3 regions of the Cellvibrio chitinivorans genome follow, and region 1 is predicted to be linked to each of the others. Evidence: predicted binding sites of a transcription regulator. Region 1 holds the regulator's gene; each other region holds the start of a gene.
What was found. Region 1 encodes PhoB, which activates phosphate uptake and scavenging genes when phosphate is short. Its sites were predicted from a motif close to TGTCATAAANNTGTAACA; they were not measured.
Positions count from the first base shown of each region.

Region 2: the regulator PhoB is predicted to act here: its motif matches at 3,290-3,307, upstream of SPL68_RS04575 (TIGR00153 family protein).
Region 3: the regulator PhoB is predicted to act here: its motif matches at 1,073-1,090, upstream of olsF (bifunctional ornithine lipid synthase OlsF).

Region 1 covers NZ_JAYKKN010000001.1:762,083-767,497, reverse strand. Annotated here, with positions in the region: gene ubiA (4-hydroxybenzoate octaprenyltransferase) at 1-99, shown strand, start outside; gene SPL68_RS03250 (alpha/beta fold hydrolase) at 150-1,151, shown strand; gene phoB (phosphate regulon transcriptional regulator PhoB) at 1,272-1,970, shown strand; gene phoR (phosphate regulon sensor histidine kinase PhoR) at 2,119-3,402, shown strand; gene SPL68_RS03235 (hypothetical protein) at 3,573-5,415, shown strand, end outside.
Region 2 covers NZ_JAYKKN010000001.1:1,083,385-1,088,799, forward strand. Annotated here, with positions in the region: gene argE (acetylornithine deacetylase) at 1-1,093, opposite strand, end outside; gene SPL68_RS04570 (inorganic phosphate transporter) at 1,247-2,521, opposite strand; gene SPL68_RS04575 (TIGR00153 family protein) at 2,547-3,224, opposite strand; gene tfpB (type IV pilus assembly ATPase TfpB) at 3,507-5,270, shown strand; gene SPL68_RS04585 (sulfite exporter TauE/SafE family protein) at 5,371-5,415, opposite strand, start outside.
Region 3 covers NZ_JAYKKN010000001.1:1,509,129-1,514,543, reverse strand. Annotated here, with positions in the region: gene SPL68_RS06390 (hypothetical protein) at 1-919, shown strand, start outside; gene SPL68_RS06385 (hypothetical protein) at 909-1,037, opposite strand; gene olsF (bifunctional ornithine lipid synthase OlsF) at 1,161-2,948, shown strand; gene mpl (UDP-N-acetylmuramate:L-alanyl-gamma-D-glutamyl-meso-diaminopimelate ligase) at 3,037-4,443, shown strand; gene SPL68_RS06370 (hypothetical protein) at 4,452-4,919, shown strand; gene SPL68_RS06365 (RpiB/LacA/LacB family sugar-phosphate isomerase) at 5,102-5,415, shown strand, end outside.

The DNA.
Region 1 (5,415 bases):
TGCTTTAAAGCCTTCCTCAATAACAACTGGGTCGGCGTAGCGGTATTTGTCGGTCTGGTCGCAGATTACGCGCTCCGTCAAACGCCTGCGGCGGCTTGAGTAGCCGCCTGAATTCACCCCAACCCCATCATCACCACAGAGGACGAACTATGAAGTTCTGGTTATGTCTTTCGCTGCTGATCACTAGCACTACCGCCGCCTTGGCCAAAGCTGCCGAACCCGCCGTTTATGGTCCGCGCTTGGAAGGGTTTGAATACCCTTATCCCACCAAAACCTTCGCGTTTGAATCCCAGCAGCAAGCGCTGGAAATGGTGTACATGGATATCAAACCCGCGCAGCCAAATGGCCGTACGCTGGTGTTGATGCACGGCAAAAACTTCTGCGCCGCGACCTGGGTAGGGACGATCAAGGCGCTGGTAGATGCAGGCTATCGCGTAGTGACGGCCGACCAGATCGGCTTTTGCAAATCCAGCAAACCTGCGCATTATCAATTCAGTTTCCAGCAGTTAGCGGCAAATACCCGCGCGTTGCTCGACTCTATCGGCGTCAATCAAGTCACGGTGATGGGGCACTCCATGGGCGGCATGCTCGCCACCCGCTTTGCGCTTATGTACCCGCAGCAAACCGAACAACTGGTGATGGTAAACCCCATCGGCCTTGAGGATTGGAAAGCACTGGGCGTGCCTTATCGCAGTGTGGATGACTGGTACAAACGCGATCTGAATACCAGCGCCGAGGGCATCCGCAAGTATCAGTTATCGACTTATTACGCTGGCAAGTGGCGCCCGGAGTTTGACCAATGGGTGGAGATGCAGGCGGGCATGTATCGCGGCAAAGGCAAGGAGCTGGTGGCGTGGAATTCGGCGCTGACCGCCGACATGATTATGAGCCAGCCGGTGGTTTACGAATTCCCGCAACTGAAAATGCCGACATTGCTCTTGATTGGTGAGCTAGACAATACCGCCTTAGGCAAAGACGCCGCACCCCCTGAGCTGCAAAAAACCTTGGGCAACTATAAAAAACTCGGGCGTTTAACAGCGCAAGCCATTCCACGTGCGACACTGGTTAACTTCGCGGATTTAGGCCACTCGCCACAAATCCAAGCGCCAGAGCGTTTTCATCAGGCTTTATTAAAAGAACTAGCGCGATAACACTTTTTTGCGAAATGTTTACACTGTCATAAATTTGTAACACTGAAATTATTTAATACTCTGCAACATTAGCTTCACAAAACTGTGCGGCATTCAGCTGTTATTTCAGGTAGAACTTATATGACCGGTCGTAAAATCCTTATCGTTGATGATGAATCTGCAATCCGCGATATGCTGCGCGTGGCCTTGGAAATGGCCGAATATCATGTCATGGAAGCGAGCAATGCCCAGGATGCTCACGGCCTGATTATCGATGAAAAACCCGATTTGATTCTGCTCGACTGGATGATGCCCGGCACCAGCGGGATCGAATTGGCGCGCCGCTTAAAGCGCGATGAAGTGACCGTGAATATCCCGATCATCATGCTTACCGCCAAAGGCGAGGAAGACAACAAGATTCAAGGTCTGGAAGTGGGCGCGGATGATTACATCACCAAGCCTTTCTCGCCGCGCGAACTGGTTGCCCGCCTGAAAGCGGTATTGCGCCGCGCCGATCCACAAATCACCTCCGCACCGATTACCGTGCAAGGTCTCTGCCTCGACCCCGCCAGCCACCGCGTCACTATTAATGACCAGTCGGTGGATATGGGCCCGACCGAATATCGTTTACTGGAATTTTTCCTGACCCATCAGGAAAGAGCCTATACTCGCAGCCAGTTACTGGATCACGTCTGGGGCGGCAATGTGTATGTGGAAGAGCGCACGGTTGATGTGCATATCCGCCGCCTGCGCAAAGCCCTGACTGTGGATGGCCACGAAGACCTGATCCAGACAGTGCGCGGTACCGGTTATCGTTTCTCTACCCGTATCGAAGCCTGATTCACTGAATTCGTCGCAAAGTCGGGACACCACTGCAAGACACGCCGTGAATACATCCCTGTAGGCTCATCTTCGACATCCATGTCTCAGACGGTCTTACAGCGGTGCCCCGACCTTGCTACCGCTATGTGCCACGAGGTTGTCGGTCTTGTTAAAAGGTTTCAGCGCTGAACTCCAGCGCATTCTCATTATCCTCGCCATTTGCAGCCTGATCGGCTTTGTTACCGGCAATATTGCTGTTTGGTTGCTGATCGGCTGCGTCATTTTCATCCTGCTGATGTTGCGCCAGATGCGCCGCCTCAACCAATGGATTGTGTCCCAGCAGACTGAATACCCGCCCGAAGCCAGCGGCATTTGGGGGCAGATTTTCGACAATATCTACAAGCTGCAAAAACAACAGCGCGATGAAAAAGAAAACCTGCAAGCGGTGATCAAACGGATTCAGGAGATCAGCTCGGCACTCAAAGACGGTCTACTGATTCTGGATGCGCGCGGCCATTTGGACTTTTGGAACCCGGCGGCGCACCGCATGCTCGCGCTGCACGCCAAAGATCAGGGGCAGTCGGTAATCAACTTTATCCGCCACCCCAGATTTGTCGCCTATTTTGAAGAGGGCAATTTCAGCGAACCGCTGGAGCTGCCATCGCCGCGCTTTAACTCCCGCCACCTGCAATTCCAGATCACCCAATTTGGCAAAGGCGAGCGCTTGATTGTGGTACGCGATGTGACGCAACTACATAACCTCGAACAGATGCGACAGGACTTTATCGCCAACGTCTCCCACGAACTGCGCACCCCGCTGACGGTGATCAACGGCTATGTGGAAACCCTCGCCGATAACAACACCACCCCCAGCTGGGATAAACCCCTGCAACAAATGATGCAGCAGGCCAAGCGCATGTCGCTACTGATCAACGACCTGCTGGTGCTCTCCAAGCTTGAGACGACAGAAGCAGGGCACAATCACAAGCCGATCAATATTGAACAGCTGCTCACCATCGTCAAAAGCGAGGCGGATGTGCTGAGCAAAGACAAATCCCAGCAGCTGACGCTGATCTGCAACAACACCACTAAACCGCTGATGCTGTCGGGCAATGAAAAGGAGCTGCACAGCGCCTTCTCCAATCTGGTCACCAACGCCATCAAATACACCCCCAATGAAGGCAAGGTGAGCATTCTGCTATGGCAGGATCAAAAACACTTTTACATTTCCGTCAGCGATAACGGCCCGGGCATTGAAGCCCAGCACATCCCACGCCTGACCGAACGCTTCTACCGCGTTGATGCCAGCCGCAACAGCGGCACCGGCGGCACGGGGTTAGGCTTGGCGATTGTAAAACACGTATTGATGCGCCACGAAGCCGAGCTGAAAATCACCAGTGAAGTAGGCAAAGGCAGCGTATTTATCTGTGTTTTTCCGCTGCAGGAATAGAAACCAATAGACAGCCAATTCAGGTTTGGCGCTAAAACCATTAGCTATAGATATCCCCAAAAGTACCTTTTTTGATCTAACAAGCGCTTATTTCTGGGCTAAGTTATAGAACTGTGTCGCATAAAATATGTGTAAAATGCACGGTTCCTACTATCAAAACAGGAGTTTTTATGACTAATAAATTTAAATTTGGGCTAATTTCTGTATCTGTAATGACCTTGGTCGCCTGTGGTGGAGGCGGTAGCGGCGGTGGTAATAAGTCATCTGCGCCAACCAGCAGCGTGGCTCCCATCAGCTCTAGTTCCAGCTCTATATCTTCAGTAACTTCCAGCGCCCCAGCTACCTCCTCATCTTCCAGCGTAGTAGAAGCCAGCTCCAGCTCAGTAGAGAACAGCTCTGTTGAGGCCAGCAGTTCCAGTTCAAGCGATGCTAACAGTTCCAGCATGGAGAGCAGCTCCAGCCAGACCGGTGGCACTATCAGCTCTACCCCGACGACGTCTTCATCTTCCAGCCCGGTAGCCACCAGCTCCAGCTCAGTCGCAAGCAGTTCTGTTGTGTCCAGCAGCTCGATCAATAGCAGCAGTTCAAGCATGGACAGCAGCTCCAGCCTGAACAACAGCAGTTCCAATTCCAGCAGCTCTGCCGCTGCAGGGACTACCACCTTCACGGTAACAATCAGCTCACCCGAGCTGGATGATGTTGCAGCACTCGCTAAAACCGGCCGCAGTGCCAAAGCACATAAAACTGAAGAGATTCTGCCGCTCAATCAACTGGCTGTAGTCGTTGTTGATCTTGCGGGCAATGTGCTTGAAACCATCCCACTGGATGAAAATAACTCCTCCCAAAACGCAGACGGTTCCTGGTCTATCAACGTACCCGGCTACCCACAGCTTGACTGTATCGTAGTTGCCGACCTGAACGGTCCTATCACGGTCTTCCAACCAGGCGAGAATGTGTTTGAAAGCAGCGATCTACTGTTAACCCCTACCACCAGCGAAGACTTGGAAGTTAGCCTTGCTTCAACTGCGGCATATCAAAACTTTTTGGATAGTCTCGGCGGTGAAGGCACCTTTGACGATCTCGGACTGGATGTGAATGATCCTACCCAGCTCACCGTATTGCAAAACCTGATCGAAACCGTTGCCGATGTATTGGAAGATCAAGTTTTTGTAGGCGCAACCAGCATCACTCAGGCATTGGCGCAAGTGCAGCAACAAGTTGCCGGAATCGTTCAGGTTGAAGCGACCAACGTCACCAATTCACTACCTCTAGCAACCAACACTCTGGCTACCGGCCTGAGTGCTGGCGGCGGCATCTACTGGATTGAGGGCTATGAGCCAAGTGAAATTTATTACGGCGGTTTTCCTGCGCTGAATACCCCAGAGCAAGAGCAGTATTACGATGGCGAAACATTCCAGCTACTGCCCGAGTACGAGCTGGATGGTCAGGTGGTATTAACTGAGTCAGGCTGGGTTATCTCTAATGACATTTTCCAAGCCACTGCCCTAAATGAAGACGGTTCTGTCACTTTGGGCGCTGCCGATGCACCAACCAACAGTGTGAACGCCAAGGCAACGCAAGTGATCAATTTGAGCGGCCGCTCAATCTCTACCTTCTTCAATGCCTACGGTGATACCCGCGGTCTGGTGTCGCAGATCAATCCTGCCAACAACTTTGCTCAAGGTGCACTGGGCTACCGCATTACCATCCAAAGCACCAATGAGCTTTACACCCTCTGGTATAACGCGGGTTACGACTATGGCAATGGCCTTATCTGCCCTTGGGATAAGAATGGTGATGGCGAGTTAAACGACTCACCGAGCAGCTTTGGCGGCAACTGTGAAACCGTCAACTATGTCGGTTGGACAGCTGAGGGTTGGGCACAAACCAGCAGCGTGCTTGAGACTTTGGCTGAGCTCATTTCGCCCGACGTAGAACCCGGCACTCAAGGCGCCAAACTGGTGACTATCGACTGGCCTAACGGCGAGGTTATTGGCGTGCAATTGCTGGACA
Region 2 (5,415 bases), 320 kb from region 1:
GCGGGATAAATTCATCCGGCTGGTGTGCCTGATTAATCGAGCCAGGCCCTAGTACGATAGTTTGCATCCCGAGCTGCTGCATAAACGGCGCTTCGGTGGCAAAGGCGACACTTTCAGCGGTATTCCCGGTAAGTTGCTCGCAAAGTTGCACCAGTTCGCTGTGCGCATCTTCGCCGAACGGATCAACGCCTTCAAACAGTGACGATAACACCACATCGGTACCGCTGCGCTCGGCGATGGGCGCGAGGCGCTGCTGGATGGCGGCGCGGACTTCATCATTATCCATGCCCGGCAACAGGCGCAAATCAAAATGCAATTCGCAGCTGCCGCAGATGCGATTGGCACCATCGCCGCCGTGGATACAACCTAAATTCAGTGTTGGCACTTGCACCGCAAAACCGGGGTTGCGGTACTTTTGCTGCAACTCATTGCGCAGGCTGATGAGTTCGCTCATCACTTGATTCATCGCTTCCAGCGCATTATTGCCCAGCGCCGGATTGGACGAATGGCCACTCTGGCCGCGCACGCGCACGGCTTCCATCATTATGCCTTTGTGCATGCGAATCGGTGTCAGCTCGGTGGGTTCACCGATCACCGCATAGCGCGGTTTGGCGCCGGGGATGCCGCCTTGGGCAAGGGCGCGCGCACCGCTCATGCTGCTCTCTTCATCAGCGGTGGCGAGCACAATCAGCGGGTGCTTGAAAGGTTTATCGAGATAAGGTTTTACCGCCTCGATAATCACCGGGAAGAAGCCCTTCATGTCGGTGGCGCCAAGGCCGTAGAGCTTGCCGTCTTTTTCGGTGAGCGCAAAAGGGTCGGACTGCCAGCGGTCGGCATCATAGGGGACGGTATCGCTATGACCAGCGAGCACCAAGCCGCCATCAGCTTGGCCGAGTGTGGCGATCAGATTGGCTTTGCCTGAATCGCCGATGGGCATCACCTGGGTGTTAAAACCAAGGTCAGAAAAGCTGTTGGCGAGATAGTCGATCACCGCGCGGTTGCTCATATCCCACTCGGGCACGGCGCAGCTGACCGAGGGCAGGGCGACCAAGTTGCTCAAATGGTGTTGGTAGCGCTTGAAATCCATGTTCATGACTCTATTCGATGTAAGACCGGATCGGTTTCGATGTGGTTTATCGTTATCGGCGATTGCGCCCCAAATTGCAAGTTTGCCGCGAAATCCAGACAACAAAAAGCCCGAGGCAGCGAACCGGCTCGGGCTTTTTGTTGCGCGCTAAGGTTTAGCTTAGTAGAACACGCCTTTGAAAAAGAAGAAGAACAGGATCGACAGACCCGCGCCCGCAGGCAGCGTAATCAGCCAAGAGGCGAAGATGCCGCCAATCACACGCAGGTTTAATGCGCCGATACCGCGCGCCAAGCCAACGCCGAGTACCGCGCCTACCAAAGTGTGGGTGGTAGAGATGGGCAAGCCAATTCCCGAGGCGATTACTACAGTCGCAGCGGCTGCCATTTCGGCGGCAAAGCCACGGCTGGGGGTCAGTTCGGTGATTTTTTTGCCGATAGTGACCATCACCTTGTAACCGTAAGTCGCCAGCCCCACCACTATCCCGACTCCGCCGAGCAGCAGAATCCAGGGCGCTACCGCTGCCTTGGCGCCCACCGCGCCAGACTGGATCACACTAACCACAGCTGCCATTGGGCCAACTGCATTGGCTACGTCGTTGGAGCCGTGCGCAAACGCCATGGCGCAGGCAGTGAAAATCATCAGTACACCAAATACGCGCTCAACACTGGAGAAACGGTTGTGTTTGTCAGCAGTGGCATCCGGGGTAATCCGGCTTAACAGGAAGATGCCTATAGCAGCAACAATTGCTCCAATAACAGTGGCAATCATCATGGCTTGCAGGAAATTAAGTTCAAAATGGTGAGACTTCAGAACATGTTTCAGACCTTTGAGAATGGTCACCATCGACAGGAAAAACCCCACCGCAAACATGTAAAAAGGAATGTAGCGCTTGGCATTGGCGAACGGATCTTCTGTATCCAGAATCAGGTGTTGCACCGAGCGGAAAATCCAGAAGGAGATAATGCCCGCCACGAGTGGCGAGGTAACCCAGCTGGCAACAATGCCCCAGACTTGGCCCCATTGCACCGAATCCACCGAGATACCGACCGCTGCAAATCCGATGATCGCGCCCACGATTGAGTGAGTGGTCGATACCGGCCAGCCGAGGATACTGGCGATTAATAGCCAGCTACCGGCTGCCAACAGCGATGACAGCATGCCGAAAATGAACAGGTCGGGGTGATCGACCATGACTGCAACATCGACGATACCGCTGCGAATGGTTTCAGTTACTTCGCCGCCGGCGAGATAGGCACCGGTAAATTCAAATACCATCGCGATAATGATGGCTTGTTTCATGGTGAGTGCGCGCGAACCAACTGAGGTGCCCATCGCATTGGACACATCGTTGGCACCTATACCCCAGGCCATAAACAAACCGAAGACACAGGCCAGTACGAACAGCGTTTGGCCGTGTTCAGCTAATAAAGTCATTGTGGATTCCCCAATCTAAACAGGATTAATGTGCCAGCAGCAGTTGTAAGCGGCCGCCTACATCATGGGCGCGGTTGGCGATATCACCCACCCAATCGATGATGTTGTAGAGGAACATCACGTCTACCGGTGGTAGTTGGGCTTCAAGGGCAAAGAGGGAGGTACGTACGCCAATCTCAAGTTGATCGGCTTTTTCTTCCAGTATGTCCAACTCCTTGATCATGTTTTCTACTACTACCAGCTCGCGCCCGCTAAATCCGGTTTCGAGCAGTTCATCCAACTCATTAATCGCGGTCAGTGCTTGTTCGGCAGCGGCGACGCTTGAGCGGACAAATTCGTTCATTTGGTCTTTCATGCTGGCGGGAATCGCCATGCGACGGCCCATGATGATGCCGGCGATGTCTTTGGCGCGGTTGGGGATGCGGTCTTGCATGGTCAGCAATTCCAGCAAGTCCGTGCGCGGTACCGGCAGGAACAAGCTCTTGGGCAAGTGCAGGCGCAGATGCTTTTTGATCTCGTCGGCCTCGTTTTCATACTTGACCACGCTCTTTTGGATGTCGCTTGCGCGCTCCCAGTCGTCGCTGGTGACGGCTTCAAAGAAACCCACCAATTCCGAGGCGGCTTTAATCGCAAGTGCCATATGCTCTTGCATCGGCTTGATGGGTGAACGGCCAAACAGATTTGACAGATTTGCAAAAGGCATCAACGACCCCTCCGGTTAAAAGTGCGCGCAGTATAAAAAGATCATCCCTCAGGGTCACGCTGCTTTGTGACATTTTTATGGTGTTTTCATGACTATTTTTTATGCGGGTGTATAAATAATGTCTTGATTTGGGTGATTTTCGTCCTGCTTCGTGTCTTGAGCCTAGCTGCTGCCACCGGAAATACCAGCCTGAGCCCAACCTGAGCAGTGCTGGGCAGACGCTCGGCGGCGGAGGCGCTACAATCAGCCGATCTCCTTTTACAGATAAACAGGAATAATAAGATGGTGTTGGATCGGGTATTGGATTTGCGCGGGTTGATTCAGGATTTGGTCGCCGACGGGCGCCTGAAACAGGCCGATGCCAATATGCTGTTGGGCGCCTCGCGCACCCGTGAACAGGCGATCATGCACCCGCTGGCTTACATTGCCAGCCAGAATTTGGACGATGTGCAGCGCCCCGGTCACAGTCTCAATGGCGATGTGCTCACCGAATGGCTGGCCAACAAAGCCAAGCTGCCGCTATTCCATATAGATGCGATGAAAATCGACGTGGCCAAATGCACCGAGGTGATGAGTTACGCCTTCGCCAAACGCCACGGCATCCTCTGTGTAAAAGTCGAAGCTGATCATGTGGTCGTCGCCTGTACCCAGCCGTTTATGGCGGGCTGGGAGCCGCAGGTGGAGCATGTGGCGCGCCGCGCAGTGAAGCGCGTGGTGGCCAATCCCGCCGACATCGAACGCTTTATGGTGGAGTTTTATACCCTCGCGCGCTCCGTCTCTGGTGCCAGCGGGGCGACTGCCGCCTCGGCTATCACCAACTTTGAGCAGTTGGTCGAACTGGGCAAAGCGAGCGACCCGGATGCCAACGACCAGCACATAGTCAAAATCGTCGATTGGCTGCTGCAATACGCCTACGACCAGCGCGCCTCGGATATTCACATAGAGCCACGCAGGGAAGTCGGGCGCATCCGCTTCCGTATTGATGGTGTTTTGCATTACGTCTACGAGCTGCCCGCCAATGTGTCTACCGGCGTGACCAGCCGCTTCAAGGTGTTGGCGCGCATGGATATTGCCGAAAAGCGCAAACCGCAGGATGGCCGCATCAAAACCCGCCGCAACGACGGCAGCGAAATCGAACTGCGTATGTCTACTCTGCCGACCGCCTTTGGCGAAAAACTGGTGATGCGTATTTTCGATCCGGAAGTCTTGCAGCGCAGCTTTAGTGACTTGGGTTTGGTGGGCGATGACTACAACCGCTGGAATTCCATGCTCACTCGCCCCAACGGCATTTTGCTGGTGACCGGCCCGACTGGTTCCGGTAAGACCACCACGCTTTATTCATCGCTGCGGCAGGTGGCGACTGACGAGGTGAACGTCAGCACCATTGAAGATCCGATTGAGATGGTGGAAGAGACTTTCAATCAGACCCAGGTGCATCACAAGATTGGGCTGAATTTCGCCGCTGGTATTCGCAGCCTGATGCGGCAGGACCCGGACATCATTATGGTGGGTGAGATCCGCGATTTGGAAACCGCGCAAATGGCAGTGCAAGCGGCGCTTACCGGCCACTTGGTGCTCTCCACCGTTCATACCAACGATGCCCCCTCAACCGTGGCGCGTATGCTGGATTTGGGTATTCCGTCTTATCTGATCAACGCCACTATGTTGGGTGTGATGGCGCAGCGTTTGGTGCGCACTCTTTGCCCGCACTGCAAAGAGGAAGGCCAAATCAGCCAGAGCGATTGGCAAGAGTTGGTCGCGCCTTGGAAAGTACAAGTGCCGGCAAAAATTTATCGCCCCGTGGGTTGTTTGGAATGTCGCAATACCGGCTATATGGGGCGACAGGGCTTGTATGAAATTCTGATGCTGTCGGAATCGCTCAAAGAAAAAGTCACCGCCGACTGCAACCTGCAAGAACTGCGTAAACTGGCAATGAAAGAGGGGATGCGCACTTTGCGCTTGTCGGGCGCGCAGAAAATCGCTGCGGGTCTGACGACCTTGGAAGAGGTGTTGCGCGTCGCACCGCCGCCGGAAAAAGCGGGTTAAGTGAAAACAATTTTCCTGAGACAAATAAAAATGGCGACCAATGAGTCGCCATTTTTATTGCTCCCTCTCCCACCTGTGGGAGAGGGGTGTCGTGCGCCAATCAAACCAGCAGTTTAATCCCCACAAACACCAACATAATCGCCAG
Region 3 (5,415 bases), 750 kb from region 1:
AGAAGTTGGCCAATATCCCAACGTAATCGGCGTGACCATCCACAACGTGGAAAACAAATTGCTGGTGCAAAACGGCTTTAAACCCAATCAGGAAATTACCGGCCGCCGCTACAGTTTTTCAGCGCCTATTGCACTGCACAATAATGTCGCCGGTTATTTGGAAGTGACGCTCGATGTGCCGCGCTACAGCGAGCGCGACTATCGCTTTTTTATGCTGTGGATGGCGGCGATTTTCTTCTCGCTGCTAGTGATCTGGTGGTCGATCCAACGCCAGTGGTGGTCGCAGCTCAAAGATAAGTTGCCCACCGCGAGCGAGATAGTCACCGCCGTGGTCGAGAAAATGCCCACCATTGAAGACGTACCAGAACCCGAGCCGGAATTACCCAAACAAGTATCAGTGCGTTTGAGTTTGAACATTCTCAACATGGGCAAGCTGTACCAACAATTAAACAGCGAAAGTTTTGCGATAGTACTGCGCCGTTTTGAAAAACAATTGCAGGGCGTACTGAATTTATACAGCGGCGAGCGCCAAATGTTATCGGGCGAAACCTTGATTATCGACTTCACTGGCGAAGCCTTTTACGAGTGCAGCTTCCGCGCCGCCTGCGCCGCGCAATTGCTCAATAGCCTCACATCCCAAAGCCCCAGCCCGCGTTTACATTTAGCGGCGGCAGTACATGAATTATCGGCGCCCGTCAGCTCCAACAAATCGCTGCTGAAAGATTTTGTGGTGCAACACAACAACTATTTAAAACCCGATAAAGGCGAAATCTTAATTAGCCAACGCTTGATCGACCACGACCTGCAAGAACACTTGGATATCGTCAGCGACAGCGGCAAATTAATCGGCCTAAAAGCGCCTTATGCAGCGCTGCTTGCGAAGCAGGAAGAGCAACTTGTAGGTGCCACTACGGCTTAGCACATTCTCTCAGTATGGATTCCGGTGTTGCTGGCGAGACCGTCTGCTGCATGGATGCAGCAGTCGAGCCTACATGGATGTATTCACGGCGCGTCTCGCTAGTAATACCGGAGTCCATACATCTCTCACCAAAGAAACATCGCCCCACTTTTCTGTCACACTTCTGCAATCATTCCATCACATAACCGTCACGCATCAGTCATAACCTTGCAGCATCGCCCATCGCAAGGTTGTGATTACCATGCTCAATATTGAACAATCGCTCAGTAACAAATTCCCCGGTTTTACCCAGCAGTCGCCCATAGTGCGCAACTCCACGCTCAGCATTTTGCGCAAGCTGACACACGAAAAAGAAATCAATGCATTTTTGCGCGAGCACGAAGGCAATCGCGGCATCGATTTTATTGACCGGATTTTTGAATATTTTAATTTCAGTTACAGCATTTCCCAGCGCGAGCGCAACAACATTCCATCACAAGGGCGCGTCATTATTATCGCCAATCATCCTATTGGATCACTCGATGGTTTAGCCTTGGTGCGCTTGGTTAGTGAAGTACGCAAAGACGTAAAAATTATCGCTAACGATATGCTGATGGCGTTTGAGCCACTGCACGATTTGTTACTGCCGCTCGACAATATGACGCGCGCCGCTTACAAACAAAGCTACAAAAATATTGTGCAAGCGTTGAATAACGAAGAGGCGATTATTATTTTCCCGGCGGGCGAAGTATCACGCGCTAGCCCAACTGGCATTAAAGACGGCAAATGGCAGGCAGGTTTTTTACACTTCGCGCGTAAAACCAAAGCGCCGCTGCTGCCGATATTTGTATCCGCTAAAAATTCCATGCTGTTTTACAGCGCCTCGATGATTTTCAAACCGCTCGCAACTGCTTTGCTCGCACACGAAATGTTTAACAAACACTCGGCCGAGATTAAATTCCGCGTGGGCGAATTGATTCCACATCACGCGCTGGAATCCGATCAGCTTGCCGACAAAGCACTGATTAAACGTTTGAAAAAACACGTGTATAAAATCGGCAAGGGAATCGCATCCAAAAAAAATCGCACGCCGGTTTTTGTGACCGAAAAAACCATCGCCCACCCGGAAGACCGCGCGGCATTAAAGAAAGAATTAAAAACGGCACAGGTGATTGGCAATACCCGCGACAATCACGTTATTTATTTGTGCGATTACGATCAACACCCCGTAGTGCTGCGTGAAATTGGCCGCTTGCGTGAACAGACTTTCCGCTTGGTAGGCGAAGGCACTGGCAGCCGCCGCGATCTGGATAAGTACGATCACTACTATCGCCACTTGGTGTTGTGGGATGAAGAAAAGCTGTGTATTGCAGGGGCGTATCGTTTGGGTGAATCACACAAATTGATGAAAAAGCGCGGCGCAAAATCGCTCTACACCGCTGAACTGTTTGATTTTAATTCATCGCTCACACCTTATTTGGAACAGGGCTTGGAATTAGGCCGCAGCTTTGTACACCCGGATTACTGGGGCAAAGCCAGTTTGGATTATTTGTGGCAAGGCTTGGGCGCGTATTTATCGCACCATCCGCAAGTGCGCTATGTATTTGGCCCGGTGAGCATGAGCGCACATTATCCAAAAGCGTTGCGCGATTTATTGGTGTTTTATTACGACCGTTATTATTCCATCAAAAATGCCAACGATGAAAGCCTCGCCGAAGGCAAACATTTGCATGAAATCGAAGAGGATGTACTGATCGATTTACAACATCGCTTTGCAAAATTGGATAGCGAACAAGGTTTCAATTTGTTGCAAGACGAATTTAAAAATCACGACTGCAAAATTCCGGTGTTGTTCAAACAATACGCAGGGCTTTACGAAGAAGGCGGCTACAACTTGCTCGCCTTCAGCGTAGATTCTGAATTCGGCAACTGCGTTGATGGACTCTTTATGGGCGATTTGAGCTGTATGAAGGCTGCAAAACGCGCGCGCTATTTGCCCGATGTGCCAACAACTAAAAAGACCGATGCAGAAATCGCAGTGGCTGTGTAAGCCTTATCAAACACAGAGCCTGCGCCTGTAACCACTGACTGCATCATGCTAAGCTCACTACCATTTCATCGAACTGGTAGTGAGCACTATGCATATTCATATTCTCGGCATCTGCGGCACTTTTATGGGCAGCCTCGCCCAACTCGCTAAAGAACTCGGCCACCGCGTCACTGGCAGCGATGCCAATGTCTACCCGCCCATGAGTACACAACTTGAGCAAGCGGGCATTGAGTTAATTCAAGGTTTTGATCCTGCCTATTTGCAGCCACCACATATGCCGACGCCGCCGGATTTGGTGATCATCGGCAATGCCATGAGCCGCGGCAACCCCAGTGTGGAATATGTGCTGGATAGCGGTATGGCCTACACCTCTGGCCCGCAATGGCTGCGCGATCATGTACTGCAAGGCAAATGGGTTTTGGCCGTTGCGGGTACTCACGGGAAAACTACAACCTCATCCATGCTTGCATGGATTCTGCAATACGCAGGTATGGAGCCAGGTTATTTAATTGGCGGCGTTACCAAAAATTTCCCCACCTCTGCACGCTTGGGTGGCACACCATTTTTTGTGGTAGAGGCCGATGAATATGACAGCGCCTTTTTTGATAAGCGCTCCAAATTTGTTCACTACAATGCACGCACGGTGATTTTAAATAATCTGGAATATGACCACGCCGATATTTTCCCCGACCTCGCTGCCATCCAAAAACAATTCCATCATTTAGTGCGCACGGTTCCCAACAACGGCTTATTAATTTCGCCGACGAATGACAAAGCACTCGCCGACGTTATCCAACAAGGCTGCTGGACACCGCAACAACAATTTTCCGTAATCGATAGTGAAAAATCAGCAGAAGAAAATAAAGCCGAGTGGCAAGCGCGGTTAATTAATCCAGACGGCTCTGCATTTGCAGTGCTGCATAATGGCGAAGAAGTTGCACAAATTAATTGGGCACAAACCGGCATTCACAGCGTCAACAACGGTTTGGCCGCAATGATCGCCGCACGTCATGTCGGCGTAACACCTGAACACTCAGCAAAAGCATTGGAGCAATTCGCCGGTGTAAAACGCCGCATGGAATTGCTCGCCGATGTACACAGCATTAGAGTCTACGACGACTTTGCACATCACCCTACCGCGATCAAAACCACCCTCGCCGGTTTGCGCGCAAAAGTGGGCGACGAAAAAATCATCGCCATTATCGAACCCCGCTCCAACACCATGCGCATGGGCGTACACAAAAACGCGCTCAACAAAAGCATCACCGACGCCGACGATGTTCTTTGGTATCAACCAGCCAATGTCGATTGGGCAATGGACGAAGTCGTCAACAAAAGCCCCGTTCCCGCAAAACTGCTGCGCGACCTGGACGAATTAATTCACACTGCTATTTCCATCAGCGAACCTAATACACATATTGTGATTATGAGTAATGGCGGGTTTGGTGGAGTACATCAGAAGTTGGTGGATCAGCTGACTAAGCATGCGCTGTGATATAAAAAATGGCTCTACTTCGGATTTCATTTTTATTATTTTTCGCTTTTATTCTAGGCTGCAATTCGACGCCGAATACAAATCCATTGATTGGGATTTGGGAACGCGACACAGAAAAAACAGCCTATGAACTTTCACAATCAAAAAGCAAGCATCTCAAAGAGTATCAGCTTGTTATTGAGGCTATCCGCTGCGAAGAAACAGGAAGTTGCTTGCGTACCATTTTGGAATACACAGATAGTGAAGTCTTTACGAATCTCTATGATAAAGACGGAGCAAGAATAAGCAGAGAGTCAGCAAATTATCGCCTCATTACTATCAACGGAAAATATACAATCGCAACGGAATACCCAGCCCAAAACATCATCGAAGAGGTGCCCTTAATAACAAAGAACAATCAGCTTTGCTTCGAATTGACCTACAAGGGCTTTACTTGGCGTGAGTATTGGCGCCGCCATAAAGCGCCTATTGATTAGTTGAAATCTACTCTTGAGAGTGAAAACAGCCCAAGCATCGTCCAAAATACACCCATTCCCTTCAATTACCCTCCATCCCCCTATATCATTAACACTTCTGCGAAATCTCGGTCATTACCGTCAAACAGCGCCAAAGAGCCTGTCTTTACCTCTGTATTCCACTTTTCAAGAGAGCTTTTGCCATGAAAATTGCATTAATGAACGAATTCAGCCAAGCATCCAAAAACGCGATTGTGTTGCAACAGCTTAATGATGTCGCCGCCGTACAAAATCACAGCGTATTTAACGTAGGCATGAGCGATGACAATGACCACTATCTGACTTACATCCACTTGGGCGTTATCGCCAGCTTACTGTTGAACTCAAAAGCGGTAGATTTTGTTGTGAGTGGCTGTGGTACCGGCCAAGGCGCGATGATGTCACTCAACGCGCACCCGGGCGTATTCTGCGGCTACTGCATTGAACCAACCGATGCGTACCTGTTTGCACAAGTGAA